3 regions of the Martelella sp. FOR1707 genome follow, and region 3 is predicted to be linked to each of the others. Evidence: predicted binding sites of a transcription regulator. Region 3 holds the regulator's gene; each other region holds the start of a gene.

What was found. The regulator LexA, encoded in region 3, represses DNA repair genes until DNA is damaged. The targets are predictions, from matches to a motif close to TGTTCNNNNTGTGTTCNG.
Region 1: dnaE (DNA polymerase III subunit alpha) is a predicted target of LexA. The motif match lies at 2,897-2,914, and genes of this name have one in related genera.
Region 2: V6765_RS19685 (YifB family Mg chelatase-like AAA ATPase) is a predicted target of LexA. The motif match lies at 9,303-9,320, and genes of this name have one in related genera.

Annotation. Positions count from the first base shown of each region.
Region 1 covers NZ_JBAKFP010000003.1:619,302-630,204, forward strand. The annotation lists gene V6765_RS10745 (hypothetical protein) at 1-109, opposite strand, end outside; gene V6765_RS10750 (Gfo/Idh/MocA family protein) at 106-1,371, opposite strand; gene V6765_RS10755 (GntR family transcriptional regulator) at 1,450-2,541, opposite strand; gene dnaE (DNA polymerase III subunit alpha) at 3,133-6,600, shown strand; gene V6765_RS10765 (porin) at 7,025-8,107, shown strand; tRNA gene V6765_RS10770 (tRNA-Leu) at 8,351-8,437, opposite strand; gene V6765_RS10775 (tetratricopeptide repeat protein) at 9,035-9,769, shown strand; gene xth (exodeoxyribonuclease III) at 9,821-10,612, opposite strand.
Region 2 covers NZ_JBAKFP010000007.1:242,048-252,950, reverse strand. The annotation lists gene pyrF (orotidine-5'-phosphate decarboxylase) at 1-655, opposite strand, end outside; gene dnaN (DNA polymerase III subunit beta) at 769-1,887, opposite strand; gene rsmI (16S rRNA (cytidine(1402)-2'-O)-methyltransferase) at 2,083-2,976, shown strand; gene V6765_RS19720 (YraN family protein) at 2,969-3,331, shown strand; gene V6765_RS19715 (extracellular solute-binding protein) at 3,450-4,748, shown strand; gene V6765_RS19710 (ABC transporter permease subunit) at 5,072-5,953, shown strand; gene V6765_RS19705 (ABC transporter permease subunit) at 5,964-6,806, shown strand; gene V6765_RS19700 (sn-glycerol-3-phosphate import ATP-binding protein UgpC) at 6,818-7,870, shown strand; gene gshB (glutathione synthase) at 7,947-8,894, shown strand; gene V6765_RS19690 (TM2 domain-containing protein) at 8,889-9,221, opposite strand; gene V6765_RS19685 (YifB family Mg chelatase-like AAA ATPase) at 9,385-10,903, shown strand, end outside.
Region 3 covers NZ_JBAKFP010000010.1:83,142-94,044, forward strand. The annotation lists gene V6765_RS22590 (cytochrome c biogenesis CcdA family protein) at 1-3, opposite strand, end outside; tRNA gene V6765_RS22595 (tRNA-Lys) at 243-318, shown strand; gene V6765_RS22600 (YrhK family protein) at 404-1,177, shown strand; gene lexA (transcriptional repressor LexA) at 1,345-2,052, shown strand; gene V6765_RS22610 (ComEC/Rec2 family competence protein) at 2,006-4,558, opposite strand; gene gltA (citrate synthase) at 4,848-6,134, shown strand; gene lpxB (lipid-A-disaccharide synthase) at 6,218-7,378, opposite strand; gene V6765_RS22625 (LpxI family protein) at 7,390-8,259, opposite strand; gene lpxA (acyl-ACP--UDP-N-acetylglucosamine O-acyltransferase) at 8,256-9,086, opposite strand; gene fabZ (3-hydroxyacyl-ACP dehydratase FabZ) at 9,083-9,517, opposite strand; gene lpxD (UDP-3-O-(3-hydroxymyristoyl)glucosamine N-acyltransferase) at 9,543-10,595, opposite strand; gene bamA (outer membrane protein assembly factor BamA) at 10,641-10,903, opposite strand, start outside.

The sequences.
Region 1 (10,903 bases), on a different contig from region 3:
GGCCATGGCCATAGGAGAGGGCGCAGTGATTGTGGATATCGCCGAACAGCGGCTGAAGGCCGAGCCGGTTGGCAAGCGGGGTCAGGCGTTCGGGAAAACGGCGCGTCATTGCGCAAACTCCTGGGTTTCCGGATTGACGGGCATGCCGCCATTTTTCATCGATTTCTGCGCCGCCAGGACGATCCTGAGCGAGCCAACGCCGTCATCAATGCCGACGGGCGGGTTTTCGCCATTCATGAAGCGGCGGAGCGTGCGCACGAGTTCGAGATCGGCGCCGAAATGGGTCGAGCTGCGGTCCGGGCTGGTGAAGCCGAGCGTGCCGTGCTTGCGGCCGTAATCCTCGACGATGTCGATTTCGCCCGAATGACGCTCCATCCGGATGCGGCCGGAAGAGCCGACGATTTCCAGCGTTTCCTGATCCTCGGCCCAGGGGCCGAATATGGCGAAGAACAGACAGGCCGATACGCCGTTTTTGTAGCGGATGGTGACGATTGCGTGGTCATCGATATCCGCTCCCGGTCGATAGACGCAGGTATCGTTGCGGTCTTCCGGCAAAGCTGCCTCGCCCCAGCTCGGGTTGGCGATGGCGCCGGCGCCCTCGAACCGGTCCACCAGCGTCTCATGACGGCGATAGGGACAGTCGCGGTCGCAAAGCGAACAGCGTTCCGGCGCATTCGGATCGGGCGGGAACACATTGCTGCGGCCGCCGACAGCGGTGACGGAAAGCGGACGCGACCGCGCCACCCAGTTCAGCACATCGAAATGGTGCGAACACTTGTCGTTGAGCGCGCCGCCCGACAGCGCCTGCTTGCGGTGCCAGAGCTGGAGGTACCGGGTATAGGGAATGACCGAGCGCAGCAGGATCATCTGCGGATCGCCGATGCGGCCGGAATGGGCAAGCTTCACGGTCTCGATCCACGGCTTTTCGTAGCGCCGGGTGAAGGCCATCAGCACCGGTTGTCCGGAACGCCTTTCAGCCGACTGAATGGCTTCCGCGTCATCGAGCGTCACCGAGATCGGCTTGTCGAGATAAACGCGCTTGCCGGCCGCAATCGCCGCCTCGACCGGCGCGCGGTGGGCATTGGTATGAGTGGTGACGATCACAAGGTCGACGGACGGATCCTCGACGGCGGCCTCAAGGCTCTCGAATATCCGCACGGCATGGCGGATGCCGGCCTTGCCGTAGAGCCCGTTAAGATGGTCGGCGGCATAGCCGGCACGGTCTTCCAGCCGGTCGAACACGCCGATGATGCGAAAGCCGGTCTCCGCCGCGATTTCGGCCATGCGCGAGCCGACATAATAGATGCCGCGCTCGCCGGCGCCGACAATGGCGACGCCCGTGGTTTTCTGCTGGACCGGCTCCTGGAGCATTCAATGCCTCTGAACTTGTTCTTGTTATCGGCATCGGATGCTATTTGAGTATATATATGTGTACAATAATTGATGTACTCAATCGGTGTGGAGATCGATCACCGATCCATGGCGGACGTAGGAAATGGGGAGATAATGGGTTTGCGGCTCCTTCGGCCTGTCGGCGATCCGTTCACGGATGATCCGCTCGAACACGGCGAGCTTCTCGTCATGGCTGTTGCCGACCACATCGAACCGGCCGAGATGCTCCGACTGAAAATCCGTGCTGCCGAGCATGATGACGCTGAGGTCGCGGCCCGTCTCGAGGCCGAGCCTGGCGAGTGCGCGCTCGAGAATGAAACCTTCGACGACGCCCCAGGCGATCAGCGCCGTGAACGGAAGCCGCCCTTCGGCATCGGCATGACAACCGATGGCCGCAGCGATGTCGTCGATCTGATAGCTGCCGGGCAGTGCGTTCAGCTCGATCAGAAAGCACTGATCCGGATGGGGCAGGAAGCTGCCGAGCAGGTGGAACTCGCGGCGCGCCATGGCGATCTGGCGGGCATGATGCGCTGACGTGAGAAACGCGATCCGCTCGTGGCCGCTTTCCCTGAATGTCCGGAAGGCGATCGACAGCGCCTCGCGCCAGTTGGTGCCGATAGCGTCAACATCGATGCCGGTGGCCGACACGCCATCGATGACGATATGGTCGGCCTGCCGGTGAAGCGCTGCCAGGAACGCGACCGTCAGGATCTCGAAATTCACCTGAATGAGGCAGGCGCGGAACCGCCCGATCCGTTCCAGCACGTCGATCGCCTGGGCGTCGCTTGAAAAGCCGAGCTGCAACACCGAAAAGCCGGCGGACTTTATCCGGGTCGCGACCTCCTGCAGCGTCACCCGCGCCAGCCTGCTGTCGGAATTGCGGTAGAGGATCAGGAGATCCGCGGCATAGCTGTCGGGCGCCTTCTCCTCGCTCTTGCCGCCGACCACGATGCCCGCGCCGGGGCGGGCAATCAGGCGGCCGTCTTCGAGAAACGGCTTCAGCGCCGCCTCCACGGTGCGTTGCGCCGTTCCGAATTCGCGCATCAGATGGCGAACGGTCGGAAGCCTTTCGCCGGGCGATGCCTTGTCGATCCGCTCTTCCGCCCACCGACCGATCGCGGCGACGACCTGCTTGGTCTTGTTCTGCATCCGGGTATTATGAGTATAATTTATACCCGACGCAAGTCCGACCACAGTTTGGGATTGCTTTCGATCGGGGCTATCCGAAAAGGCAAAATCGGGTTCGTCTGTCGCGCTTTCGCGGCCGACGGCTTTGGGCGAAGTCTTCAGCCTTGTCGAGCCCGGATTACGGCGCCGGGAGCGTACGCATGGCGGATCGAGTTGAGCATGAAACCTGAATACAGGTGCCGGAGAGCGGCCTCGCTCGAGTTTTTTCAGGAACGGACTTCTATCAATATAGTACATATTTTCAGATGCTTGCCCGGATTCCGAGTCTCTCCGTGCGCTGTGGTCCGTCTTCGCCGGCAATAAACCGGCTTGCAAAGAGAACAAAAATAGAACATAAAAGGACTATAAGCAAAACGGAGGCAATCATGACCGATATTCTGCGTGACATCGCGGCTTTCTTCTCAGTCAGCCTGTTCCTGGCCAGCATGGCGTTGATCGTGAGCTCGCTATAGGTTTCTGTGCATTGCGAGACGAGCGTTTGCACCGGCGTTGCTCGCCTGCCAAAATCGGGTGGCGTATCTGATTTGGCGGCGATGAAGGAGTGATCTCGAGATGCAGGCTGAAGGCAAAGAGCAGGCGGTTCGTTTCGTGCATTTGCGCGTTCACTCGGCTTATTCGCTGCTCGAGGGCGCACTGCCGCTGAAGACGGTGATGAAGCTCGCCGTGGCCGACAGGCAGCCTGCAATTGCGGTGACCGATACAAATAATCTCTTCTGCGCCCTGGAGTTTTCCCAGAAGGCCGTGGGCGAGGGGCTCCAGCCGATCATCGGCTGCCAGTTGTCGATCGATATGGAGGATGGCGGCGACGGCGAGCGCCGCAGCGGCGGGCATCTGCCGCCGAAGAAACCTTCGATCGTGCTGCTCGCCGCCGATCCGACCGGCTATGCCAATCTGATGCATCTTGTCAGTGAGGCCTATCTCGGCGGAGAGGGGCATGACAGCACATATATAACGAAGTCATGGCTCAGCGCGCATTCGGACGGTTTGATCGCGCTCACCGGCGGGCGGACCGGGCCGATCGACGAGGCCGTTATTTCCGGCTTCGAGGCGAAGGCCGCCGAAAGGCTCGCATTCCTGAAATCCGCTTTCGGTGACCGGCTCTATGTCGAAGTTCAGCGGCACGGCAACTTCGACGTCCAGCACGAGCGTCGGGTCATCGCTCTCGCTTATGAACTCGATCTGCCGCTGGTTGCGACCAACGAGGCGTTTTTCCCGACCCGCGATGATTTCGAGGCGCATGATGCGCTGATGGCGGTGGCGCACAACGCTATTGTATCGGATGATCGCCGTTTCAGACTGACGCCGGATCACTATCTGAAGTCGCAGGATGAAATGGCGGAGTTGTTTGCCGATCTGCCCGAGGCGATCGAAAACACCGTGGAGATCGCGCGCCGATGCAGCTTCGTACTCGATACCCGCATGCCCATTCTGCCGCGCTTCACCGGCGCGTCAGATGATCCCGAGGAGGCGGAGCGGGCGGAAGCCGCGGAGCTGCGCCGGCAGGCGCGCGAGGGGCTGGAGGCGAGGCTTGCCCATGTGGGCATGAGCCCGGGCCATACGCGCGAGGACTATTTCGAGCGTCTTGACTACGAACTCGGCGTGATCGAAGGCATGAAGTTTCCGGGCTACTTCCTGATCGTTGCCGACTTCATCAAATGGTCGAAGGAGCGCGATATACCGGTCGGGCCCGGCCGCGGCTCCGGCGCGGGCTCGCTGGTCGCCTACGCCCTGACGATCACGGATGTGGATCCCCTGCGTTTCTCGCTGCTGTTCGAACGCTTCCTCAATCCCGAACGCGTGTCGATGCCGGACTTCGATATCGACTTCTGCCAGGACCGGCGTGAGGAAGTCATCCGCTACGTGCAGGAGAAATACGGCCGCGCGCAGGTTGCCCAGATCATCACCTTCGGTTCGCTGCAGGCCCGCGCGGCGCTGCGCGATGTCGGCAGGGTGCTCGAGATGCCCTATGGCCAGGTCGACCGTATTTCCAAGCTCGTTCCCAATAATCCCGCCAATCCCGTGACGCTCGCTCAGGCGATCGAGGACGAACCCAAATTCCAGGAGGCCGCGGAAGAGGAGCCGATCGTCGGGCGGTTGCTGGCGATCGCACAGAAGATCGAGGGCCTCTATCGCCATGCCTCGACACATGCTGCGGGCATCGTTATCGGCGACCGTTCATTGTCGCAACTCGTGCCGATGTATCGCGATCCGCGCTCCGACATGCCGGTTACCCAGTTCAATATGAAATGGGTGGAGCAGGCCGGCCTTGTGAAGTTCGACTTTCTGGGGCTGAAGACGCTGACGGTGTTGAAGACCGCAGTCGACTTCATTGCTCGCCGCGGAATCACGGTCGATCTTTCGCTCGTCCCGTTGGATGATGCCGAATCTTACGAGATGCTGGCGCGCGGCGAGACGGTCGGCGTGTTCCAGGTGGAAAGCGCGGGCATGCGCAAGGCGCTGATCGGTATGCGACCCGACCGCATCGAGGATCTGATCGCGCTGGTGGCGCTCTATCGTCCCGGCCCGATGGAAAACATCCCGGTCTATAATGCCCGCAAGCATAATGAGGAGGAGATCGAGTCTATCCATCCGCTGATCGACCCGCTGCTGGCCGAGACCCAGGGCGTGATCATCTATCAGGAACAGGTGATGCAGGTGGCGCAGGTGCTGGCGGGCTATTCGCTCGGCGAAGCCGACCTTCTGCGCCGCGCCATGGGCAAGAAGATCAAGGAGCAGATGGACAAGCAGCGGGTTCGCTTTGTCGATGGCGCGGTGGAAAAGGGCGTCAAGAAGCAGCGGGCCAACGAGATTTTCGATCTCTTGGCGAAATTCGCCAATTACGGCTTTAACAAGTCCCACGCCGCCGCCTATGCGATCGTGTCCTATCATACGGCCTTCCTGAAGGCGCATTATCCGGTCGAGTTCCTTGCAGCGTCGATGACGCTTGATATGGCCAATACCGAAAAACTGAACGATTTTCGTCATGATGCAAAGCGCCTCGGCATCGAGGTCGTCGCTCCCTCGGTGCAGACCAGTTACCGGCATTTCGAGCCGGGCGAAGGGCGGATCTTCTATGCGCTCGCGGCGATCAAGGGCGTGGGCGAGGCAGCGGTCGACCATATTGTTACGGTCAGAGGGGACCGGGCGTTCGATAGCCTGGAGGATTTCGCGCGGCGGATCGATCCGAAACTCGTCAACCGCAGAGTGCTCGAAAGCCTGATTTGCGCGGGCGCCTTTGATTGCTTTGGCAAGGATCGCGCCGCACTTCTGGCCGGGCTCGATCGCATCATCGGCCTGGCGCAGCGCAGCCAGGATGACAAGACCAGCGGCCAGGCGGACATTTTCGGCAGCGCCGGCGACCTGCCCCAGATCACGCTGCCGGATTATACCCCGATGCCGGATTCGGAGCGGCTGATGCGGGAGTTCCAGATGCTGGGCTTTTATCAGACCGCGCATCCGCTTGACGCCTATGCCGATATATTGTCGCGCATGCGCGTCCAGAGCTTCGCCGATTTCTCGCTTTCGGTGAAGAATGGCGCCGGCCGCGGGCGCCTGGCCGGCACGGTCGTGGCCAAGCAGGAGCGCAAGACCCGCACGGGCAACCGTATGGGCATCATCACGCTTTCGGATGCGACCGGCCAGTTCGAGGCGGTGCTGTTCTCCGAGATGCTTTATCAGTACCGCGATCTCCTGGAGCCGGGAACTTCCGTTGTCATCACCGTGGCGGCCGATGTCCGTCCCGAAGGCATTGGCATGCGGATACAGACGGTCCAGTCGCTGGAGGAAGAGGCGGTGCGCCAGCAGAGCGCGATGCGCGTCTACCTGCGCGATGATTCGCCGTTGGCGTCGCTTTCCAGGCATCTGAACACCAGCGGAGACGGAATCGTGTCCTTCGTGGTCATCCAGAACGAGGGGCTGCGCGAGGTGGAGGTCGAGCTGCCGGGCAAGTATAGGCTCTCCCCGGAAGTGGCGTCAGCCATGCGCGCGGTATCGGGCGTGGTCGACGTCGAACTCGTTTAGCTCTCTTAGGAGCAGAAAGCTGGTCCGATTCGCTTTTGCGGCGGTGGAATGCAGGTCTCCGCTTCGTTCTTTTGCGGATATTGGGCGCGTTTTCACGTTGAAGTCGCGGAATATGCGCCGTCTTTATTGCGTTCGAACTGTCGTGGCTGGGTGGAATCGCCCCGTTGGCGCTTGTTTTCTTTACCTTTTGTAAAGATTTGACCGCCTCACAGCCCCAACTTGTTGCGTATCGGCAACAGCAAGCCGGTAAGGAAGCCTCGGCGGCGGCTGTGCGGGCGATTGATGATTGCGATCGGGCGGCGGTCTTGTATGTTCACACTCAGAAGCGAGGGACTAGACAACCCGATCTTCTTGAAACCCGGAATGGGGCAGGGAACGCTCAGGCGAAAAACCCATTCCGCTTTAAAACCTTTTGGAGGTCATTATGAACGTGAAGAGCCTTCTTCTCGGCTCCGCTGCAGCAGTCGCAGCAGCTTCCGGCGCCCAGGCGGCCGACCCGGTTGTGGTCATCGAGCCTGTAGCTGCCAACTATGTAGAAATCTGCGACGCCTTTGGTGCCGGCTACTTCTACATCCCGGGCACCGACACCTGCCTCGATATCGGCGGTTACGTCCGTTTCCAGGTCGACGCTTCGCGTGGCGGCAATGTTCCTGATGCGTGGGACGTTTACACCCGCGGTCACATCGACATTTCCTCGAAGACCGAAACCGAACTCGGCGTTCTTTCCGGCTTCATCTCGCTGAACGCGGACTACTACTCCGATAACGGCTACACCGACGTTTATCTCGACGAGACCTACCTGTCGCTCGGTGGCTTCCAGGCCGGTTACTTCAACAGCTACTGGGATCAGGGCCTCCTCGGCGAAATCGACGATCTGAACGGCCAGACCAAGTTCAACTCGGTCCGCTACGTTTACACCGGCGAAGGCTTCGTAGGCGGCATCTCGCTCGACTTCCTCGAGCCGAAGATGATCGGTCTGATGAATTCGGGCAACAACGTACCGCACCTCGGCGTGTCCGGTCGTGTTGGCTTCCAGGCCGGCGGTGTTGGCGCCAAGCTCGATGTCGGTTACGACACCTACAACGAAGAAGCCGCTTTCCGCGCCATGACCTCGCTGGCGCTTGGCCCGGGCGCTCTTGACCTCGGCGCTATCTACGCCACCGGTTGGAACGCTTATGCCGTGACCTACGGCGGCAACGACTTCCAGGACTTCTCGCTCGCGACCCCGACGGCTGTTCCTGGCGTTTACGCCGAATGGGCGCTGGCTGCTGGCTACAAGCTGAACGTATCCGACAACTTCGCGATCACGCCTGCTGCTCAGTGGACCTCGGCTAATATTCCGGGCGCTGACAATGAGGACTTCTGGTCCGCTGGCGTACTCTTCGACTACACCATTGTCGAAGGCCTGAGCGCAAAGCTGAACGTTCGTTACACCGACCTGCCTTCGCAGTACTACCAAGACGATCAGTACTGGGCCGGTTGGTTCCGTCTGCAGCGCGACTTCTAAGAAGACGCCTCCACAGATCAGGAAAGGCCCGGCCGTTTGGTCGGGCTTTTTCGTTTTGCGGCGCGGCTCAGTTTGCGGTATTTCAAACGATCAGGCGCGTGCGATGCGTGCGATACGCATGGGTGCCTGAGCGGAGCGGGACTGTTGAAGCACGCGAAAGCTGATCCGGGCACGGCGCACCGGTTTTCAAAACCGGCTGTCCGGCTCTCGAAGAGACAACACAGCGCTTGATTTCGGATCGATTGGTGCGGACGGCGGGGGTCGAACCCGCATGACCATCCGGTCGAGGGATTTTAAGTCCCTTGCGTCTACCAGTTTCGCCACGCCCGCAGCAGGTTGTTCCCGAACAAGGGAATGGCTCGACTTCCGCCTGGTCGCGTCGGAGAGGCGGTATCGACCTTTCCGGAAGCGCTTGGCGACGTTGAACCGCAACCTGTGTCCGCTTCCCCAAAATCGGCGAAGCGGTGAGCGATGTGTAGTATGGCAAAGAGACTTCCGCAATAGAGCAAGGCGATTGTGCCGATGGTTCCACACGGGTTCGGGTGATGAAAGAACGACCTCTCTTGAACGCGCGGTCGCGGCGCTTGGTCGAGAGCGGGTGCACGACGAGGCGTTTGAGGCGAGAGCGGAGGCTTGACTGTATATCAGCATGTTAACGCTTTCCAATGAATCCGGTGACTGTGGCTGTTGTGTCACAGCAATTGTTTCAGTTCTCTCGTACAAACGATCTCGGCGTTAGCGTCTATTTCCCGCCACAAACACGCGGCATGTGAAAGGGAACAGAGCGCGCAGCAGTCCGCCGGACGTGTGATCGCGGTTTTATCCGACAAGATCTTTGCGCCCTCGACAACGTGGTGAAATCGTTTGATGATGAAGGCAATTCTGAGACAGACAGGCGTGTATGTGGTGGCGGCGGGCTTGTTCGTCATGGCCGGCGCGCCGGTATCGGCCTTTGATATCTCCAACGACATACCCAAGGATTCCGGGCGTTTCGATCTGTTCCGCTTCGGCTTCAAGGCCTACAAGAACGGTGACAAGCAAAAGGCGGTCGAAGCCTATCGCTATGCTGCCGAAAAGGGCCATACCGGCTCGCGCTGGGCGCTGGCGAATATGTATGCGTTCGGCGATGGCGTGCCGGAGAACGACTATGAGGCCTTCAAGGCCTATGCCGAGATCGTCAACCACGATGTGGAGCCCGGCTCGCCCGATACCGGATTTTATGTTAACGCGCTTCTTGCGCTTGCCGGCTACTACAAGTCCGGCATTCCGGATACGCCGGTGGTGAAGGACCTGGCACAGGCACGCCAGCTTTATTTCCAGGCCGCTTCGGTCTTCGGCAATCCGGAGGCGCAGTTCCAACTCGCCCAGATGATCCTGAATGGCGAGGGTGGCGCGAAGAATGTGCGCCTCGCCAAGAAATGGCTGAATCTTGCCAGAAAGAACGGCAATATCAGTGCGATGGCCGTTTTCGGCGATCTGATTTTCAACGAAGGCCAGCCGGTGCTCGGTCTAGCCTATCTCACGATGGCGGCCGATCGTTGTCAGATCGGCGATTGCAGCTGGATTCGCGATCTGCAGGAAAAGTGCTTTTCCGTGGTGGACGAGAATGACCGCCGCGGCGCGATCGCGCTCGCGCACAACATGAGCACCGGTTCTCCCTGACGCGACCACGTCTGGATGTGCAGCGCAGCCTGCATCCAGGCCTCAAGGTTTCTAGGCCCAGTCGCACTCAAACTGGCAGATCACCGGCACATGGTCGGATGGTTTTTCCCAGCTTCGGACAGACTTGTCTATCGAGGTGGCCACCAGCCTGTCGGCCGCCTCGGCCGAGAGCAGCATATGGTCGATGCGAATGCCGTTGTTCTTCGGCCAGGCTCCGGCCTGATAATCCCAGAACGTATACTGACCGCCGGCCTCGTCGGCGCCGGCGACGGCATCGTAGAGCCCCAGCCCGAGCAGTTCTGAAAAGGCCTCTCTGGTCTGCGGCAGGAACAGGGCGTCGCCCGCCCACACGGCGGGGTCGTGGCAGTCGCAGGGGCGGGGAATGACATTGTAGTCGCCCGCCAGCACCAGCGGTTCTTCAAGGTCGAGCCGCTGTTTGGCAAGCGTTTGCAAACGCTCCATCCATGCAAGCTTGTAGGGGTATTTCGGCGTGTCGACGGGGTTGCCGTTCGGCAGATAGATGGAGGCGACGCGGATCACCCCGCCCTTCACGCTGAAGACCCCCTCGATATAGCGCGACTGATCATCATCATGACCATCCGAAAAGCCGCGCTGGACGTCTTCCGGCGCTTTCTTCGACAGCAGCGCGACGCCGTTGAAGCCTTTCTGGCCGTGGGTCTCCACGTGATAGCCGAGGTCCTGAAAGGGGGCGGCCGGGAAATTCTCGTCGACGGACTTGATCTCTTGCAGGCAAACAATGTCGGGCGATGCCATTTCCAGCCACCGGACCAGGTTTTCCTGCCGCGCCTTGATGCCGTTGATGTTCCAGGTGGCTATCTTCATGTCAAATTCCGTATCCGCGACCGCGTTGGGGAAACCGTTTCGCCCGTGCCAGGCGTTTTGGAAAAGCCATTGTTCGCGACGCGTGCGTCGCCGGCGGCCGGGTCGCGCGATCATGCCGGATCAAGCACGGGCAAGGAAGCCCCCGACCGGCGATAATCAACATGTCTTTGGCCGGGCGATAGCCTGATGGGCCAACGGCAGGTCGTCAGGAGGCGTCGTAGCCGGCCGCGCCTGCCTTGCGATTTGCCACAGAAATGAGCAGTTCGCGTTCCCGTTGCATGAATTCGCGCC
Region 2 (10,903 bases), on a different contig from region 3:
CAGCGGCTTTCGGGTCGTCGGCCTTGACGATCGGACGACCGACCACGAGGTGGCTGGCGCCGGCGGCAATGGCGTCGCGCGGGGTCATCACCCGCTTCTGGTCGTCGGCAACGGAGCCCGCCGGCCGGATGCCCGGCGTCACCACCGCCATGTCAGCGCCAATCAAGCCGCGCACCGTTCGAGCCTCGGCCGCCGAACAGACAACCCCGCCCATGCCGGCCTCGGCCGCCTGGCTGGCGCGCTTCTTAACGAGTTCAGCGGCGGTTGCGTCGTAGCCGGCTTCGATCAGGTCGGCATCATCCATCGAGGTCAGCACGCTGACGCCGAGCAGGCAGAGCGGCGACCCGGCCGCCGCCGCGACCGCCGCGCGCATCGCCTTCGGATAGGCATGCAGCGTCAGCATTGTCACGCCCATCTTCGCGATGTTCTCGACGCCCTTGGCGACCGTGTTGTCGATATCGAGCAGCTTCATGTCGAGGAAGACCTGCTTGCCGTCTTCCGCCAGTTCGCGGGCAAGGGAAAGCCCGCCGGCGAAGACGAGCTGATAGCCAATCTTGTAGAAGGAAACCGTATCGCCGAGGGTCTCGACCATCGCCTCCGCTTCGGCCACGGTCGGAACGTCCAGACCCACAATCAGGCGGTCGCGTGCAGACATGTCATCGGCTCCTTCATCTCTTTTCACCGCGATGCAGTTCGCATAAAAACGCCCGCGCGGAAAGCGAAAAGGGCCAGAGCTCAACTCGGTACGAAATACGCTGGCGCTGCCTTCTAGACGCGCATCGGCATCAGCACGTATAGCGCGTTTTCGCTGTCGGTGTCACGCACCAGCGTCGGCGAGCCGGCATCGGCGAACAGGAAGATCGCCTCGTCACCGGTCAACTGGCCGGTGATGTCGAGCAGGTACTTGGCGTTGAAGCCGATATCCATCGGCTCGCTGTCATAGCCGACGGCCAGTTCATCCGTGGCGCTGCCCGAATCGGGATTGTTGACGGTGAGCGTGAGCTGGCCCTCTGCCAGCGACAGCTTTACCGCGCGCCCGCGTTCCGACGAGACGGTGGAGACGCGATCGACGGCCTTGGTGAAATCGGCGCAGTCGATCCGCATCTCGCGGTCGTTATTGGCTGGGATCACACGCTGGTAATCCGGGAAGGTGCCGTCGATAAGCTTGGAGGTGATCACCACCGAACCGATGGTGAAGCGGATCTTGGCATCCGAGACCTCGACGGCGACAACGATCTCCGGATCATCGAGCAGCTTCTGCAGCTCGCCGACCGTCTTGCGCGGTATGATGACGCCGGGCATGTTCTCGCAGCCGGCCGGCGCGTCGATTTCGGCACGCGCCAGACGGTGGCCGTCGGTGGCAACCGCCCGCAGCTTCAGCGCCTTGCCCTCGGCCATGGCGTGGAAATAGATGCCGTTCAGGTAATAACGGGTTTCCTCGGTGGAAATCGCGAACTGGGTGCGGTCGATCAGCATCTTCAGATCGCTCGCCTTCAGCTTGAAGGCGTGGCTGAACGAGCCGGCCGTCAGATCGGGAAAATCTTCCTGCGGCAGGCATTGCAGCGAGAATTTCGACTTGCCGGAAGCGACCGAGATGGTCTGGCCGTCAGTCGCTGTCGCAAGCGACACTTCCGCGCCATCGGCGAGCTTGCGCACGATTTCGTAAAGCAGATGCGCCGGCACGGTGGTCGCGCCCGCTTGTTCGACCATCGATGCCGTCTTTTCGGTGATTTCGAGATCGAGGTCGGTCGCCTTCATCTCGAGATCGTTCCCTTCGGCCTTCAACAGCACATTGGAGAGAATCGGAATGGTGTTGCGCCGCTCGACCACGCGATGGACGTGGTTCAGGGACTTCAGCAGGTTTGATCTCTCAAGCGTGATACGCATGACTTTCGCTTTCACTCTTACATTGCGCGGACGGCGACGGCATGCGCCGCAGGCGGGGTGACAAAATGACAGCAAATCCGGCCCGATTGCAAGGGCCCTCACTCCTTCCTTCCCCAATGATCACAGGCTGAGGTCCGGCGCCCCTTGCGAGCGCTCCCACGCCGTGGTCAAACGGACAATGAAAATGCCGGGACAATGGTGATGGAAGACAACAGCAATCGGTTCGAAATCGTAGGCCATCCGATCGAGGCGCGGCCGCTTTCGCCGGGCCTTTATCTGGTGGCGACGCCGATTGGCAATCTCGGCGACATCACCATCCGCGCGCTCGAAACGATTGCCGGAGCCGATATTCTCGCCTGCGAGGATACCCGCGTCACCCGCAAATTGCTCGACCGCTTCGCGATCCGCAAACGCCCCTATGCCTATCACGAGCACAATGCCGAAAAGGCGGGTGAGAAGCTCATGGAGGCGCTCGGCGCGGGCAAGACGGTGGCGCTGGTTTCCGACGCCGGCACGCCTTTGGTCTCCGATCCCGGTTACCGGCTGGCGCAGCAGGCGATTGCAGCCGACATCAAGGTGGTGCCGATCCCCGGCGCGTCCGCGCCGCTTGCAGCGCTTGTGGGCGCGGGCCTGCCGAGCGATGCCTTTCTGTTCGCGGGTTTCCTGCCGGCCAAGGACAAGGCGCGGCGCGACCGGCTGGCGGAGCTTGCCGACGTGCCGGCAACGCTCGCCTTCTTCGAATCCCCGCACCGCATCGCCGCCACGCTGGAAGCTGCCGCCGACGTGCTGGGCGGCGAGCGGCCGGCCGCCGTCTGCCGCGAACTGACCAAGACCCACGAGACCTTCCGCCGCGGCACGCTTTCCGAACTGGCGGCGCTCTATCGCGACGAAACAGTGAAGGGCGAGATCGTGCTGCTGATCGGCCCGCCGGCCGAGGACCCGGCGCCCGAACCCGCCGATGTGACCGCGCTTCTGAAGCGGCTCGCGAGCGAAATGCCGGCGGCGAAGGCTGCGGCCCAGGCGGCGAAGGAGACCGGCCTGCCCCGCAAGGAGCTCTACCAGCAGCTTCTGGCGCTAAAGGATGGCTGACGCGCCGAAGGCCCGCCGAAAGGCCGAGCGGCGCGGGCATCGCGCCGAGTGGCTGGCCGTGCTCTTTCTGCGTCTCAAGGGCTATCGCGTCGTCGCCACCCGCTACAAGACCCATGCCGGCGAAATCGATATCATCGCCCGCAAGGGCGATCTTGCCGTGTTCGTCGAGGTCAAGGCGCGCCGGGAAACGCAGGTGGCGATCGATGCCGTGACGCCGTCGGCCATGCGCCGCATCCGCGCGGCCTCCGATATATGGCTGGCGCGCCAGCCCGATTTTCACCGCCTCTCCCAGCGCTACGACATCGTCGCCTGCCTGCCGGGCCGCCTCCCGCGCCATTTTCCCGACGCGTTCTGACGTCCGGGCCTGCGCTTTTACAATTCTGCAACAAAACCGTCGTCTGCCCGTCATGCAGCAAGGCTACCTCCCCGGTAATCATCGCAGTCGATGATTTTCAGAACCGGGGACTTTGACCATGAAGAAATTCGTTCTGGCCGCGCTCGCCGCCGGCCTTTCTACGTCGACCGCTTTCGCCGCCACCGACATCACCTGGTGGCACGGCATGGGCGGCAAGAACCAGGAAGTCATCAACCAGATCGCCGAAAAGTTCAACGCCTCGCAGGATGCCTGCACGCTGACGCCGGTTTCCAAGGGCACTTATGAAGAAGCGCTCGCCGCCGGCATCGCCGCCTTCCGTTCGGGCGAGCAGCCGAACATTCTCCAGGTGTTCGATGCGGGTGCCGCCACCATCATCAACGCCGAGGGCGCTGCCGTTCCGGCCGAAGACCTGATCAACGACGCCGGCTACGAATTCAACCGCGAAGACTTCATCGAAGGCGTGCGCTACTTCTACGCCGACAGCGAAGGCAAGTTCGTCGGCATGCCGTTCAACTCGTCGGCGCCGATCATGTACATCAACACCGAAGCCTTCGAAAAGGCCGGCGTCGAGCCGCCGAAGACCTGGGAAGAGTTCGAGGAAATCGCGCCTGCCCTGAAGGACGCCGGTTACGTTCCGCTCGTCCAGTCGCAGCTGACCTGGGAAATGACCGAGAACTTCTTTTCGCGCAACAATCTGCAGTTCGCGACCAACAACAACGGCTATGACAGCGTCGAGGGCACCGAGATTCTCGTCAACACGCCCGAGCACATCATGATGTATGAGAAGCTCAAGGATTGGTACGACAACGGCTACTTCGGCTATTACGGCGCCGGCTGGTCCGATAACCAGAAGCCGTTCGAGGAAAACAAGGTCGCACTGTGGATCGGTTCGTCCGGTTCGTTCGGTGGCCTGCAGAGCACGGCCCAGATGCCTTTCTCGGCGACCTTCCTGCCCTATTGGGGCTCGATCGACGGCGCCGGCACCAACTCCTTCATCGGCGGCGCGGCGCTCTTTGCGCTTTCCGGCAAATCCGACGACGAGAACAAGTGCACGGCCGACTTCTTCCAGTTCCTGACCTCGCCGGAAATCCAGTACTTCTATCACAAGTCCACCGGGTACGTGCCGGTCACCACCGCGGCCTATGAACTGGCCAAGGAAGACGGCTGGTATGAAGAGCAGCCGGTTGCCGAAGTCGGCATCCAGCAGCTTTCGCTGCCGGGCGGCGAATGGTCCAAGGGCTACCGCATGGGCTTCTACCCGCAGATCCGCGAAGTGATGGAACGCGAATACAACAAGATCTTCGCGGGCGAGACCTCGGTTCAGGACGCGATGGCCACGATCGAGCAGGAAGGCAACGCCCTCCTCGCCCGCTTCGCCAAGACCGCCGGCAACTAAGGCATCGCACACGAAAGTTGCCGATCCGGGGGCCAACGCCCCCGGATTTTGGCGTGTTTGCCAAATGCAATCCCCGTCGCAAACGACGGTCGCGTTTTACCCGAGTGATGGAACTTGCTTCCGATACTCTCTCCCGCTTGCGGGAGAGATGCCCCGAAAGGGGCAGTGAGGGTGATGCAGCCTTTCCAGTCATGAGGGCGTTCGCGGGGTGGGTCTCCCCCTCACTGTCGCTGTCGCGACATCTTTCCCCTCCGGGGCGAGAAGACTTGGGGTCTATGTGGCATGGGCGGGTTGGTCGCCCCGACCGCAACAGGAAACAGAAAATGAAGCGCGTCCAGTTCAATTCGGCCCTGCTGCCCTATCTTTTCGTGCTGCCGCAGATGGCGATCATCGTGATCTTCTTCTACTGGCCGTCAGCACAGGCGATCCGCTCGTCCTTCTTTCTGGAGGACCCGTTCGGGTTCGGCGAGACCTTCGTCGGCTTCGACAATTACGCCGATGCGCTGACCTCCTCCTACTATCTTCAGGTCGCGCGGTTCACGGTGATCTTCACCATCATCGTCACCTTCCTGTCGCTCACCCTCGGACTGCTGCTCGCCTCCAAGGCCGATGACGTGATCCGCGGGTCGAGCAGCTACAAGACGCTGCTGATCTCCGTCTATGCGATCGCACCGCCGGTCGCGGGCCTGCTCGGCATGATGTTCTTCGACCAGCATATCGGCCCGTTCGTCAAAATGGCGTCCTGGCTTGGCTGGGACATGAAGGTCGGGATCAATTATTTCGACACCGCCTTTGCGATGATCACCGTCGCGGTGTGGAAGCAGATCCCCTACAATTTCATCTTCTTCCTGTCCGGGCTGCAATCGATCCCGGTCTCCGTGCGCGAGGCAGCCGCCATCGACAATCGCTCGCGCATCGGCCGGTTCTGGACCGTGACGCTGCCGCTTCTGGCGCCGACGGCCTTCTTCCTGCTGATCATCAACATGACCTATTCGCTGTTCGACACGTTCGGCATCATCGACGTGATCGTGAAGGACAAGGCCGCCAACAACCCGATCACGCTGGTCTACAAGGTCTATATGGACGGCTTCCGCGGCAATGACATCGGCGGCTCGGCGGCGCAATCGGTGATCCTGATGATCATCGTGCTCGCGCTCACCTTCTTCCAGTTCCGCTTCATCGAGCGGCGCGTCCACTACAATTGAGGCCGGCGCCATGCACAGAACAAAACTGATCGATCACATCATCCTGCTGTTCGGCGTATTCTTCATGATCGGCCCGGTGTTCGTGGCCTTCATGACTTCCACCCACACGGCGGTCGATGTCCATATCAACGGCCTGCAGGTGAGCTGGGGCGGCGATTTCGTCGAGACCTACAAGGAGTTGCTGACCCGCAAGGGCGGCTTCACCGGCGAGGTGACCGGGGCGCGCATGGTGATGAATTCCTTCATTCTCGGCGTCGGCTTCGCGGTCGGCAAGATCGTGCTGTCGATGCTGGCCGCCTATGGACTGGTCTATTTCCGCTCGCGGTTTTCGACACTGTTTTTCTGGATGATCTTCACCACGCTGCTTCTGCCGCTGGAAGTGCGCATCCTGCCCTCCTACGACGTGATGACCAAGCTCGGGCTGATCAACACCTATACCGGGCTGATCGTGCCGCTTCTGGCATCGGCCACCGGCACCTTCTTCTTCCGCCAGTTTTTCAAGTCGGTGCCCGACGAGCTTCTGGAGGCCGCCCGCATCGACGGCGCAGGCCCTTTCAAGTTCTTCATCGATATTCTGGTGCCGCTGTCGAAGACGATGATCGCCGCGATCTTCATCATCATGTTCGTCTATGGCTGGAACCAGTATCTGTGGCCGATGATCATGACCAATGACGAGAGCTTCTACACGCTGGTGCGCGGCATCAAGCAGATCCTGCTCGTCTGGGTCGGCTCCCAGATCCCCGAATACAATCAGGCCTTCGCCCTTGCCGTGCTCGCCATGCTGCCGCCAGTCCTGATGGTGGTGATCTTCCAGAGCTGGTTCATCAAGGGCCTGACCGAAAGCGACAAATAGGAACAGCAATAATGTCCGCAATCGAAATCTCGAAGGTTTCCAAGATCTATTCCGGCGATCAGCGCGCGGTCGACAGCGTCGACATCGCGATCGCCGATGGCGAGTTCATCGTGCTGGTCGGCCCGTCGGGCTGCGGCAAGTCCACGCTTTTGCGCATGGTGGCGGGTCTCGAGACCATTACCGATGGCGAGGTGAAGATCGCCGGCAAGGTGGTCAACAAGATGGACCCGGCCGAGCGCGATATTGCCATGGTGTTCCAGAACTACGCGCTCTACCCGCATATGACGGTCTACAACAACCTCGCCTATGGCCTGAAGAACCGCGGCACGCCTAAGGCCGAGATCGCCGAACGGGTTGCCGAGGCCGCCCGCATGCTGGAGCTCGAGCCTTATCTGGAGCGCAAGCCGCGCGCGCTTTCCGGCGGCCAGCGCCAGCGCGTGGCGATGGGCCGGGCGATCGTGCGCAAGCCCGCTGCCTTCCTGTTCGACGAGCCGCTCTCCAACCTCGACGCCAAGCTGCGCGTCTCGATGCGCGGCGAAATCAAGCATCTGCAGAAGCGGCTCGGCACCACTTCGATCTACGTGACCCACGACCAGCTTGAGGCGATGACGCTAGCCGACCGGCTGGTGGTGCTGAACGGCGGCAGGATCGAGCAGATCGGCACGCCGCTCGACGTCTACCACAAGCCGGCCTCCACCTTCGTCGCCAATTTCATCGGCTCGCCGGCGATGAACCTAGTCGAGGGCAAGCTGACCGGCGGAAAGCTCACGATCGGCGACAACAGCATGCAATTTGCAAGCGCGCCGCCCAAAGACGGTCCGGTTACCGTCGGCATCCGCCCGGAGGACCTGCAGCCGACGACCGGCGAAGGGCTGAAGGCGCGGCTTGACTATGTCGAGGAACTCGGCGCCACGCGGCTTGCCCATTGCCTGACCGGCGGCGAGCGGCTGACGGCGGCGCTCTCCCCCGAGATACCGCTTGCCGACGAACTCACCTTCGCGGTGCTGCCGGAAAAGCTGCATTTCTACGACCACGCCACCGGGAAGCGGCTTTCGAACGCCTGAGAAAAGCCCGCGATTGCCAAGGGGCGGCGCGATGACTAAATATCGTGTCGCCTCAAACCAACCGGGATCCGCTTTCATGGCCGCAATCAAGAACGTCGCCGTCCAGATGGACCATATCTCCACCGTCAAGATCGGCGGCGATTCGACCTTTGCCATGAGTCTCGAGGCTCAGAACCGGGGCTATAATCTGTTTCACTACACACCCGATCGCCTTAGCCTGCGTGACGGCAAGGTGTTTGCCGCCGTCGAGCCGATGACGCTGCGCGACAAGGAAGGCGACCACTACACGCTGGGTGAAACGGAGCGGGTCGACCTTTCGACCATGGATGTGGTGCTGCTCAGGCAGGACCCGCCCTTCGACATGGCCTATATCACCTCCACCCATCTGCTGGAGCGCATTCATCCGAAGACGCTGGTGGTCAATGATCCGGCCTGGGTGCGCAATTCGCCGGAGAAAATCTTCGTCACCGAATTCGCCGACCTGATGCCGCCGACGCTGATCACCAAGGACGAAAACGAAATCAAGCGCTTCCGCGAGGAAATGGGCGATATCATCCTGAAGCCGCTTTACGGCAATGGCGGCGCGGGCGTGTTCCATTCCACCCGCGACGATCGCAATTTCACCTCGCTGCTGGAAATGTTCGCGCAGATGTTCCGCGAACCCTATATCGCCCAGGCCTATCTGCCCGCCGTGCGCAAGGGCGACAAGCGCATCATTCTCGTCGATGGCGAATTCGCCGGGGCGATCAACCGCGTGCCGGCCGAGACCGACAGCCGCTCCAACATGCATGTCGGCGGCCGCGCGGAAGCCGCCGGCCTGACCGAGCGCGAGAAGGAAATCTGCGCCCGCATCGGCCCCGCGCTGAAAGAGCGCGGCTTCATCCTCGTCGGTATCGACGTGATCGGCGACTACATGACGGAAATCAACGTCACCTCGCCCACCGGCATCCGCGAGGTCAAGAAATTCGGCGGCGCGGATATCGCCAGCCTGATGTGGGATGCGATCGAGAAAAAGCGCCTATGAGCGCTGCGCGACCAGCGCTTCCTGCGTGAGGCGGGCGCGGATCTCGTTCTTCTGGGCGTCAATCATGCCCGAGATCAGGAACAGATCGACGATCCACCATAGCGCCCAGATGCCAAGCAGGAAAAAGCCGACGATGAAGACGACGGTCAGACCGCCGATGACGTTGAGCAGAAGCATGGCAAGGCCCGACCCCATGCGGCCGAGATAAAACCGGTGAATGCCGGCCCAGCCCAGGAAAAACCAGAGCAGATAGGCAGCCGCCGGCGATTTGGCGCTGTTGGTCACGTGCTGCTCGATCAGTATCCGCTCTTCGGTCGTCAGTCCCATGGCACCCTCTTTGCTTTCGACCCGAGGTTTACTGCGGTGCTGGCGATCTGTCTATCCCGTTGAACACGAGGGAGAAATAAAAGTTCTCTTTTTGTTCTTGCATGTAAGGGCGAGTTATGGAATCCTTACAACCTGAAGACACAGGCAAGCGGGCGGGATGGTCATGGTTTCACGCGTTCATACGGTTGCATTTCAGGGGATCGAAGGCGTTCCGGTCGACGTGCAGGTCATGGTCGCGCCCGGCAAGATCGGCATGCAGATCGTTGGCCTGCCGGACAAGGCGGTGGCCGAAAGCCGGGAACGGGTGCAGGCCGCGCTGCATGCCACGGGCTTGGCACTTCCGCCAAAGCGGGTCACCGTGAATCTCGCGCCGGCCGACCTGCCAAAAGAGGGCTCGCATTTCGACCTTGCGATCGCGCTCGGGCTGATGGCCGCGCTTGGCGCCGTGCCAGCCGATGCGCTCTCCGGCTACATGGTGATCGGCGAACTGAACCTCGACGGCACGATCGCCTCCGTGGCCGGTGCGCTGCCGGCGGCAATCGCCGCCAACGCGCTGGACAAGGGCCTGATCTGCCCGGCAGATTGCGGGCCGGAGGCGGCCTGGGCAAGCGCGGACATCGATATTCTCGCCCCCAAGAGCCTGATCGGCATCGCCAATCACTTCAAGGGCACGCAGGTGCTCTCCCGCCCGCATCCGGCGGTGCGCGCGGCACCGCACGACCTTCCGGACCTTGCCGATATCAAGGGACAGGAAAGCGCCAAGCGCGCGCTCGAAGTGGCGGCCGCCGGCGGCCACAACCTGCTGATGGTCGGCCCTCCGGGGGCGGGGAAATCCATGCTCGCCGCGCTCCTGCCCTCCATCCTGCCGCCGCTTCTGCCGCAGGAACTGCTCGACATGTCGATGGTGCACTCGATCGCGGGCAAGCTTGCCGGCGGCCGATTGTCGGACCGCCGCCCCTTCCGCGCGCCGCATCACTCGGCCAGCATGGCCTCGCTGGTGGGCGGCGGCATCAAGGCGCGGCCGGGCGAAGCCTCGCTTGCCCATCACGGCGTGCTGTTTCTCGACGAATTTCCGGAATTCTCGCCGCAGGTGCTCGATGCCTTACGCCAGCCGCTCGAGACCGGCGAATGCGTGATCGCCCGCGCCAACCACCGCGTCTCCTATCCCGCCGCTTTCCAGCTTGTCGCGGCGATGAACCCGTGCCGCTGTGGCATGGCGGGCGAGCCCGGCCACTCCTGCGCGCGCGGCCCGCGCTGCGCCGCCGATTACCAGGCCCGCATTTCCGGCCCGCTGATGGACCGGATCGATATCCGCATCGATGTACCCGCCGTCAGCGCCATCGACCTGATCGGCGCGAAATCGACGGGCGAAGCGAGCAGCGCGGTGGCGCGAAGGGTGGAACGCGCCCGCAACGCCCAGCGCGAACGCTTTGCCGGGCTCGATGAGAAGGCGGTCACGGTCAACGCCCGCTGTGCGGCAAACCTGATCGAGAAACTCGCGGAACCCGATGCCGCGGGGCTTGCGCTGCTGCGCGAGGCGGCGGAGAAGATGCGGTTTTCCGCCCGCGGCTATCATCGCGTCCTCAAGGTCGCCCGCACCATCGCTGATCTCGACGGCAAGGCCCAGGTTGGGCGCATGCATATCGGCGAGGCCATCGCCTATCGCGTCGCAACGCCCGAGC
Region 3 (10,903 bases):
CAAGAAACCTGCTCCAACACCTAAGAAATCGGGCGCGGGCGATGTCCGCGCCCCATTCCCGCGGCGACGAAAATGGCCGCGGAATGCGTCCGCGGGTCTTAAACCAGATGACCGGTCAAATCCAATCACCTTTCCGCGCGCCGAAAACCGCCGTATTATCGCTTTGGCGGCGAGATTCCGGGTTGACCTTGGATAAGACCCTTTCTATGTTCCGCCCACTTTCAGCCGGGCATCCGGCTCGGGAGAGCGTAGCTCAGCCGGTAGAGCAACTGACTTTTAATCAGTAGGTCCAGGGTTCGAACCCCTGCGCTCTCACCATTTGTTTTTCAGCCGGTTTTGATTTTCCTTCCCCGCTTCGTTAAAACGCGGCCAAGCGCCAGGCGTATCAATCTCGGGGGACCGCATGCCGCATATGTTCGTCAATCGACCGCGTCTTCATGACGTGATTGCCGATACGCCGGCTAAGCGAAAGAATTTCCGCTGGGAGACGATCAACGCGATGGCCTACCAGGCCGGTGGGCTGATCTTCATTTTCGGCAGCATCTGCTTCTTTCCGGCGCTCTCGGCCTATGCCGATCTTGGCGCCTGGATATTCTTCTTCGGATCGCTGATCTATCTGCTCGTGACCGGCCATGACCTGATCGAGGTCTTCGTTTACGCTAGGCAGCGCAACGCCCCGGAAACGCTGTGGGACAGGCTGGAGGCCTGGGCGGCGTGGACCTATGTCTTCGGAACCGTGCTGTTCGTGGTTGGCAGTATTTTCTTCCTGTCTTCCGTCGACCTTCCCAAGGCCGGCGCTTGGTGCTTCATCATCGGCAGCGTCTTGTTCGTGATCGGCGCGGTGATCAACGTCATCCAGATCGTCCAGGCCGACGATCTCGTCACCCTGCAGATGATGAACCTGACCGCGCTGACCTTCGTGGTCGGCTCGGCGCTCTTTGCCGTCGCTTCGATCCCCTATCTCTGGACGCTTGCCAGCGAGCGCGACGAAACCCTGCTCGATGGTTTCCTGGCGTGGCAATATCTGGTCGGCAGCGTCCTGTTCTTCATCGGCGGCCTGTTCAACTATCGCCGCGCCTATCGCGTCGTCGCCGCAGCACTCGGAAAGCCGACGCCCTATGCGCGCCACCCGCTGAAGCCGCTTGCGCCCCGTCGGAGGAAGCCCTGGGAAAAGTGACCGCTGCCCCAAACCCCGGCCTTGGTTGCCGATTCGCCGCGACCGGGGACAGTGGCCGCGAACGCGCAGCACAGCCCCTGCGTCGCAAGCGCTTCCGCGCACTTGCGGAACACAGTGAGAACATGTATATTCGTTCTGGATTTGTTTCGAAGGGCCAGGGGCAGGAAATGCTGACACGCAAACAACAGGAATTGCTGTATTTCATTCATGAACGGATGAAAGAGACCGGCATTCCGCCGTCCTTCGACGAAATGAAGGAGGCGCTCGACCTCGCGTCGAAATCCGGCATTCACCGCCTGATCACCGCGCTGGAGGAACGCGGCTTCATCCGCCGGCTCCCCAACCGCGCCCGCGCGCTCGAAATCCTGCGCATGCCGGACAGCGCGATCGGCCAGCAGCCGCGCCGGGGCTTCTCGCCAAGCGTGATCGAGGGCTCTCTCGGCAAGAAGCAGGAAGAGCCGAAGGCGCCGGCCAGCGCCAATGACGGCGGCTCGGCGGGGATTCCGGTCATGGGCCGGATCGCCGCCGGCGTGCCGATCTCCGCGATCCAGGAAAATACCCATCAGATCACCGTGCCGGCGGAAATGCTGGGCGCGGGCGAACATTACGCGCTGGAGGTGCAGGGCGATTCGATGATCGAGGCCGGGATTTTCGACGGCGACACCGTGATCATCCGCAATATCTCCACCGCCTCGCCCGGCGATATCGTCGTGGCGCTCGTCAATGACGAGGAGGCGACGCTGAAGCGGTTCCGCCGCAAGGGCGCCTCGATCGCGCTGGAAGCGGCCAATCCGGCCTACGAGACCCGTATCTTTTCGGCAAACCAGGTCAAGGTGCAGGGCAAGCTGGTCGGCCTGATCCGTCGTTACCACTGAAGGTGAGCGTCTCAGGAACCGAGATGACCGGCAGATATTCGCCGGAGCGCCAGTCATAAAGCCGGTGCCTGTTCCACGGGCGGGTCAATGCTCTGACCGATGTGCTGACTGAGATCGTCATCGGGCCGCAGGATGGTTTGGCTGACGGGGGCGGTTGCGCCTTCGCATCCGCGATGCCTCCCGGCAACGGATTGGCATTACCTGCCTGCTGATCGGGTTCGCCGACCCTGCCCGGCTCCGCGACCGAGCGCCGTATGTCGCCGTCGTCCATATCGCGACGGTCGGCCGGCGGCAGCGTGAATTGAAAGGCGCCGTGCTGGCGACGCATTGCTGGCGTGACGAGGTATGCGCCGGAACGGCAGGTCTGGAATCCGGGGCGGTAACGGCTGACGACGATATCGGCATTGTCGCAGGCAAGGCCGGCAAAGGCCGGCCGGTCGACCGTCATGATCCTGCGGCCCATCATGGTCGCATAGCACCACGCATCTTTCTTGCAGCGGAAGATGCCGGGCGTCCGGCCGGCTTCGGTGATCGTATCGCTGAGCGCCCGCGCGGCGCTCGCCATATCCGCTGCTTCGAGCCGCGCGAAACGATCTTCCTCATTCAGCGCCAGTACGCTTTCCTCAACAGGCGGCAGCGTCTCCGCGAGCGTGAGCGCCGTTTCCCACTGCTCGAACACGAAGGATGGCGGCCGCTTCGTGGTGAGCGCCGCGACATCGCCGGTGACGATCGCCACGAGATCGCCGTCGCCAGCCACCAGGATTTGCGGCGGCGGAGGCTCGGGCGGCCAAGAGATCAGCGCGAAGGAAACCGCTATCGGAATCACACCGAAGAGACGCAGACGCGTGCGCAACAACACGAGCGGCAGGAAGCCGGCGAGAAACAGCAGCAGAAACCCCTTCGGGGCACGGCCGGTGGTGAACGCGCCGCCGAGGCTATCGACCCAAGTCGCGGCCTGCATGACCCAATCAAGCCCCCAGCCCATGACGATCAGAAACGGCGCGTGGAGATTGAGCGGCATGGCGATGAGCGATAAAAGCCCGGCCGGCATGACCACGAAGGTGACCACCGGCATGGCGAGCAGATTGCCAAGCAGCCCGTAGCCCGCGATACGGGAAAAATGATGGATGGCGAACGGCGTCGTCGACAGCCCGCCAATCAGCGCGGTGAGCACGATACCGGAGGCTGCGATCCAGAGCCAGCGGAGCGGCCCGCGACTTTGGCGAAACCCGTCAGCGGGCCGGCGCTGCCATGCGCCATAGCCCGCGATCAGCGCCAGCGTGGCGGCGAAGGACATCTGCATGCCCGGCCCCACCACTTCGGCGGGGGTCACGATCAGGATCACGAGCGCGGCGAGCGCCACATTGCGCAGGCTGATCGCCGGACGGTCAAAAATCGCCGCCGCCAGCATCACCGCCAGCATGATGAAGGCGCGTTCGGCGGACACCTGCATGCCCGAGATCAAGAGATAGAACAGTGCCGCCGCAATCGCAGCGGCCGCCGCGATCTTCTTCGTCGAAATCGCCTCGGCCGCGCGCGGCGACAGCGCCAGTAACAGCCTGAGGCTGGAGAAGAAGATGCCGGCGGCCAGCGCCATGTGCAGACCGGAAATGGCAATGATATGGGCAAGGCCGGCATTGCGCAGCGCATCGAGCATGTCGTCGCTCAGCGCCCGGCGCTCGCCGGTGATGATCGCATTGGCAAAAGCGCCGGTGTCACCCGCAAGCACCGCACGAATGCGACCCGCAATGCCATCGCGTATCCGCTCGATCGCAAAACCCGCCCTTGCACTGAGCCCCGGCGCGGGCACAAGACCGGCATCGCTTGGCGGCCCATAGAAAAAGCCCACCGCGCCGATGCCGTCGAAATAGGAGAGAAACCCGAAATCAACCAGGCCGGGCATGACCGGGGCGGAAGGCGGCAGCAACCGGCCAAGCCCCTGAATGGCGTGACCGATGCCGACAGGCGGCAAATTGCCGCGGGCGACAAGCGTGACGCGCTCGGGCGGACGGTGGATCACGGGGTCGTCCGTCGCCGTCACCTGCACAACATAGCGCCAGCCGGTTTCCGTCGGCTCGCGGCTCTCGACGACGCCGGTGATATGGGTGGTCACCGGCGAATCGAGCATCACCGTGGCCCGCCGCGCCGTCTCCAGCGCCGCAAGCAGCGCACCGCAGAGAAACAATGCAATGCAGGCGCTGACGACGGGCAGCAAGCCTCTGCCATTGCGCAGCAAGACGGCCGCGAACACCGCCAGACCGCAATAGATGCCAAGGCCCAGCGAAGACGGGCTCTCGTCGAGCGAAAACCACCAGCCTATTCCGGCTGCCAGCGCCACCGGGACCATGAGAAACGGCCGGCCGAAAGCCTGCTCTTCGCGCCACAAGGCGGCAATATCGAACCGCCCTGCCCGGCCCGCGTCTCGCCCGTCAAAACCAGCCTCGCGCTCGCCTTGCGGTTGGCGCCTTCTGAAACGCGCGCGAAGCCGGTCGGCTCCGGCGCGCAAGCCCGTCGCCTTGTCTATCTCGCTCGTGCCTGCCCCGCTCCCACGCATCCACAATCGCCGCCCCACAACTTTTACATGTTGTGGCCAATGCTAATCGATTGCAATGCAAGCGCTGGCGGCAGAAGCAAAATTTTCCTTTTCTAAACCCCGTAAAACTTGCTAAACGCAGATATTACTCATCACCCGCCGCGCGGCTTCGTCGGCTTGGCAACACCTTGCCAATCCTATAGCTAATGAAAATCCCGATTGGCTTCGACAGCGTATTCGCGCCGGAAATTTGGAGGACAGGATGACGGAAACTGGAAAACTGCAACTCGACGGCAAGGAACTTGAGCTGTCGGTGGAAGAAGGCACATTCGGCCCGAAAGTCATCGACATCGCTTCGCTCTACAAGCAGTCGGGCATGTTCACCTACGATCCGGGTTTCACCTCGACGGCCTCGTGCAAATCCAAGATCACCTATATCGATGGCGATAACGGCATTCTGCTGCACCGCGGCTACCCGATCGATCAGCTGGCCGAAAACGCCGACTTCCTGGAAGTCTGCTATCTGCTGCTGTTCGGCGAACTGCCGACGGCCACGCAGAAGAAGGATTTCGACTTCCGCGTGACCCATCACACGATGATTCACGATCAACTCACGAGGCTCTTTAGCGGTTTCCGCCGTGATGCCCATCCCATGGCCATCATCTGCGGCGCCGTCGGAGCCATGTCTGCCTTCTACCACGACTCGATCGACATCTCCGATCCCTACAAGCGCGAGATCGCCAGCATCCGCATGATCGCCAAGATCCCGACGATCGCGGCCATGGCCTACAAGTACCATGTCGGTGAGCCCTTCGTGTATCCGCGCAACGACCTCGGCTATGCGGCCAACTTCCTGCATATGTGCTTCGCCACGCCGTGCGAGGAATACAAGGTCAACCCGATCCTTTCGCGCGCGCTCGACCGCATCTTCATCCTGCATGCCGATCACGAGCAGAACGCCTCGACCTCGACCGTGCGTCTGGCCGGTTCGTCTGGCGCCAATCCGTTCGCCTGCATCGCGGCCGGCATCGCCTGCCTGTGGGGCCCCGCCCATGGCGGCGCCAACGAGGCGGCGCTCAACATGCTGCAGGAAATCGGCTCGGTCGATCGCATCCCGGAATATATCAACCGCGCCAAGGACCGCGATGATCCCTTCCGCCTGATGGGCTTCGGCCACCGCGTCTACAAGAACTACGATCCGCGCGCCAAGATCATGCAGAAGACCTGCCATGAGGTTCTCAAGGAACTCGGCATCAAGGACGATCCGCTGCTGGACGTCGCCATGGAGCTGGAAAAGATCGCGCTGACGGATGAGTATTTCATCGAGAAGAAGCTCTATCCGAATATCGACTTCTATTCCGGCATCACCCTGAAGGCGCTGGGCTTTCCCACCACCATGTTCACCGTGCTGTTCGCGCTCGCGCGCACCGTCGGCTGGATCGCGCAGTGGGCGGAAATGATCGAGGATCCGGAACAGCGCATCGGCCGCCCGCGCCAGCTCTACACCGGCGCCCCGGAACGCGATTTCGTGGACATCTCCAAGCGCTGATCAAGGCTTGGCGAAAAGACAAAAGGCCGGTCCAGCGACCGGCCTTTTCTGTATCCAGTGGGAAGCAGGCGCTGCCGGACGGTCTACTTCGCAGAGCCCTTCTCCGCCAGAACATCCAGAACGATAGCCGCCGCACGCTCGCCGGGCGGGACCTCGGTCTGCATCAGCGCGATGACCCGCTCGAAACCTTCCATCATGCCGCGCCGCTGGTAGCTGTCCTTCGTCAGCAGCTCCATCCAGCGCGCCAGCGCGCCGGCGCGGATCGTGTCGTTGAAATATTCCGGCACCAGCGGCGCATCTGCGATCAGGTTCGGCAGCGATGCCGACCAGACGGTGATCTTGTTCAGCATGAAACGGCCGATGAAATCCGCCTTGTAGGCGGAGACCGCCGGAATGCCGGAAAGCGCAAGTTCCAGAACCACCGTACCCGAGGCAGCGACCGCGGCGTCGGCCATGGCGAACGCCTCCCACTTGGCCTCCTCGCCGACGAAGAGTTCCGGCTGTACAGGCCAGTCGGCGATTGCAGCGCGCACCTGTTGCTCGCGGCGCGTCACGGTCGGCAAGATAATGCGACACCCGTCATTGCGCGCCGCGAACGTCGCCGCGACATCGCGGAACACCGGAGCGAGCGCATTGATCTCGGACTTACGTGAGCCCGGCAGCAGCATGATGGCCGGCTTCGACCGCGCGCGCTCCAGACGGTTCTGGCGGCGCGCTTCGAGCACGCCCGGCTCCCCGGTAAGCCGATGGCCGACAAAGGTGGTCGGCGGGCCGCCGAGACGCTCCATCGCAGCCGGCTCGAAGGGCAGCACCGCCAGCACGTGGTCGACATAGGAGAGCATGTCCCGCGCGCGATATTCCTTCCAAGCCCAGACGCTGGGGCAAACATAGTCGACGATCGGGATATCGGGTGCTGCGGCGCGCACGCGCTTCGCCACGCGATGGGTAAAATCCGGGCTGTCGATGATGACGATGATATCCGGTTTCGCCGCGATCAGCGCGTCTGCGGTCTGGCGGATGCGCCGCAGCAATTGCGGCAGGCGGGCGATCACCTGGGTGAAGCCCATGATCGACAGCTCGCTGTAGTCGAAAAGCGAGTCCAGCCCCTCCCCGGCAAGGCCGTCGCCGCCGACGCCGACCAGTTCCACCGGACCGCCATGAAGCGCCTTCAGCGCCGCGATCAGGTTCGCGCCCAGTAGGTCGCCAGAAACCTCGCCGGCTACAATCCCGATTTTCAAAGCCACATGCCGCTCCCTTATGATCGAAGGTCAGGCTCCAGCCCATAGACAAACAGACCGGCTGCATCGGCGGCCCGCAGCGTCTCTTCGCGCTCGAGTATCAGCGACCGCCCGGCCTCAACTGCAATGCCGGCCAAGCCCGCTGCCGCCGCCAGCCGCACCGTGTTGGCGCCGATCGATGGCAGGTCGGCGCGCAGATCCTGTTGCGGCTTGCACAGCTTGACAAGCACGCCCCGCCGCCGGGCGCTGATGCGGCCGGACTGGCGCAGCGCCGCCACCCGCTGCAGCATCTGGTCCGTGCCTTCCGCGCCCTCAAGCGCCACCACCCTGCCACCGACGCTGACGGCGCCCTGCCCGATATCCATCATGCCGATCGTGCGCGCGGCGTGGGCGGCGGCCTCGATATCGCCCTCGGCCTCGCGATCCGGCGCAAGCCTGCCAAGCGCGCCGGCCTCGGCCAGCAGATCGCCGGCGATCGATTGCGCGGCCACCACCTCGAAACCATGCTTTTCAAACAGCGCGATAACCATGCGCAGGACCTTGTCATCCCCGCCGCTGCGCAGTTTGGCAAGGATCGCGGGAATGGAAGCGAGCACGGAAAGCGTGGGGCGCAGGCTCAGGAACTCGGGCCGGCTGTTGACCCCGCCGGACAGCACGATCTTGTCGATCCCGCGTTTGCGCAGCGCCATCACCACCGGCCGGAAGCCGCCGAGATCGGCGTCCATATGGTCAAAGCCCGACCAGTCATGGTCGCCCTCGCCGCGCAGCTGCACGACGAACGGGCTATGGCCGGCTTCGCGCGCCGCCTCGGCCACATAAAAGGGCAACAGACCGTTGCCGGCGATGATCGCAATCGGCTCCTTTGCGGAGACCGCCGCGGAATTCACGCCGCGCCCTTGCGCCGCCTGGATCCCGGCGTTGTCAGCGAGCGCTCGGCATCGCGTTCAAGGATGAAGCGCAGCATTTCGTCGACTGCGTCGCTCCTGCCGCCCAGTTCCGCGCGCGCCGCCTCAGCGTTTTCCAGGATGAGGCCGGGCGAGAAGATCGCCTTGTAGGCCTTGCGGACCAGATGGATCTCATCGCGCTCGATGCCCGCGCGCTGCATGCCGACGACATTGAGGCCGCCCATCATTGCCGGGTTGTCAACGATCATCGCATAGGGAATGACATCATTGACCACGCCGGCGAGCCCGCCGACGAAGGCCTGCCGCCCGATCTGGACGAACTGGTGGATCGCGGCGCCGCCGCTGAGGATCACCTTGTCGTGCACCACGACGTGGCCGCCGACCATCACATTGTTCGACAGAATGACGTCGTTGCCGATCCGGCAATCATGGCCAATGTGGGAATTGGCGAGGAACAGGTTGTTGTTGCCGATGGTCGTGATGCCGCCGCCATGCGACGAACCGGTATTGATCGTGACGCCCTCGCGGAAGATGCAATTCCGACCGATCTCAAGCCGAGTCTGGCTGGCATCGTGGCGCACGCTCTGCGGCGCGCCGCCAATCACGGCCATCGGAAACACCTGGCAGCCGGGGCCAAGCCGGGTCGCGCCTTCGACGCTGGCGTGATGCATAACCACGACGCCATCGCCAAGGACAACATCCGGGCCGACATAGGACAACGGTCCTATGACGACATTCTCACCGATAACGGCTCCGTCCTCCACGACCGCTTTCGGGTCGATCCGGGCGGAGCTGGCTATTCTGGTCATTCTTCATCCTTGCGCACCATCATGGCGCCGATGTCAGCTTCCGCGACGAGTTGTCCGTCGACCGTCGCCTCGCAGTGAAATTTCCACACCCGACGGCGTTGCTTCTGCTTGACGACCTTGTAGCGCACCTGATCGCCCGGCACCACCGGCTTGCGGAAGCGCGCATTGTCAATGGTCATGAAGTAGACCAGATTGTCGACCTCATCGGCCTTGCGCGCGCAGATCGCGCCCGCCGTCTGGGCCATACCCTCGACAATAAGCACGCCCGGCATGATCGGCATGGACGGGAAATGTCCCGTGAAATGAGGCTCATTCGCCGTCACGTTCTTGACGCCGACCGCGCTGTCATCGCCCTCGATCTCGACAATCCTGTCAACCAGCAGAAACGGATAGCGATGCGGCAGAAACTTCATGATCTCCAGAAGTTCCATATGTTCCAAAGTCTCAGTCACAGCCTCATTCACCTTGCTCATCTCCCCCTGTCTGAGCCCGTCTGCTCAGTTCCGCAAGTTCGCGCAGATAGAGTTTCATAGGACGCGCCGGAATGCCGCCGACGCGCGATCCGGGCTCAATCGACGAAAGAACGCCGCTTCTGGCGGCAATCTGTACGCCGCTGCCAATCTCGAGATGGCCATTGACGCCGGCTTGCCCGCCAATCATGACTCCGTCGCCGATCTTGACGCTGCCGGCGATACCCACCTGGCTGACAATACCGCAATGACGGCCGATCTGCACATTATGGCCGATCTGAACCAGATTATCGATCTTGGTCCCCTCGCCGATCACGGTATCGTCCATCGCGCCGCGGTCGATCGTGGTATTGGCGCCGATCTCAACGTCGTCCTGGATGATCACCCGCCCGACCTGCGGCAGCTTGACCATGCCGGTCGGGCTGCCGGCATAGCCAAAGCCATCCTGGCCGATCCGGGCGCCGGTATGGATGATGACATTGTTGCCGATCAGGGCGTTAGTGACGCTCACTTGGGCGCCGATCGTCACGTTGCGCCCGATCTTCACGTCCGCGCCGATAACGGCGCTGCTCAGAATCCGGCTTCCTGCGCCGATCTGGGCGCGCGCGCCAATCACGGCGAATGGCGACACCTCGACGCCCGCTTCGAGCGCGGCCGTGGCGTCCACCGCAGCCTGCGGAGAAATCTCACCCTCACCCACAAGCGACTGCGGCCGCATCGCCGCCGGATACAGCAGCGCCGAAGCGCGGGCAAAGGCAAGCTGCGCATTGTCGGATACAAGCGCCGTCAGCCCATCCGGCAGCAACGCGGTCAATGCTTGCGGGCAGATGATCGCGGCCGCCCGGCAGGTTTTCAGATGATCCGCCGAACTTCTCGATTGTATATAGCAGATGTCATTCGGTCCGGCGCGGGAGATCGGTGCGACCGACTCTACGAGACGATCGCTCGCCGTGGCCTCTGACAGAGAAGCGCCGATTCGGCCGGCAAGTTCACCCAGAGGGATCGCCTGCCGTGCGCCGAAAAACTGGTTCTGATCCATGTCCGTTCTCCAGAACAGTTAAGCTTTGAGTTCTGGAAACAGATATCAGAACGTGTTGGCGATACCGAAACGGAAACGCTGGGTTTCGTCGAAATCTTCCTTGGCGAACGGAACGGCATAGTCGAACCGGAGATCGCCGAAGGGCGAGTTCCAGATCAGAGCAACGCCGGCCGAAGCGCGGATCGAGAAATCGGTGCCCTCGATCTGAGTCCCGGTGACTTCCACAGCATTACCCCAGGCCGACCCGGCGTCAACATAGGCCGCACCGCGAAGATTGATATCCTCCGGAATGCCCGGCAGCGGGAAGT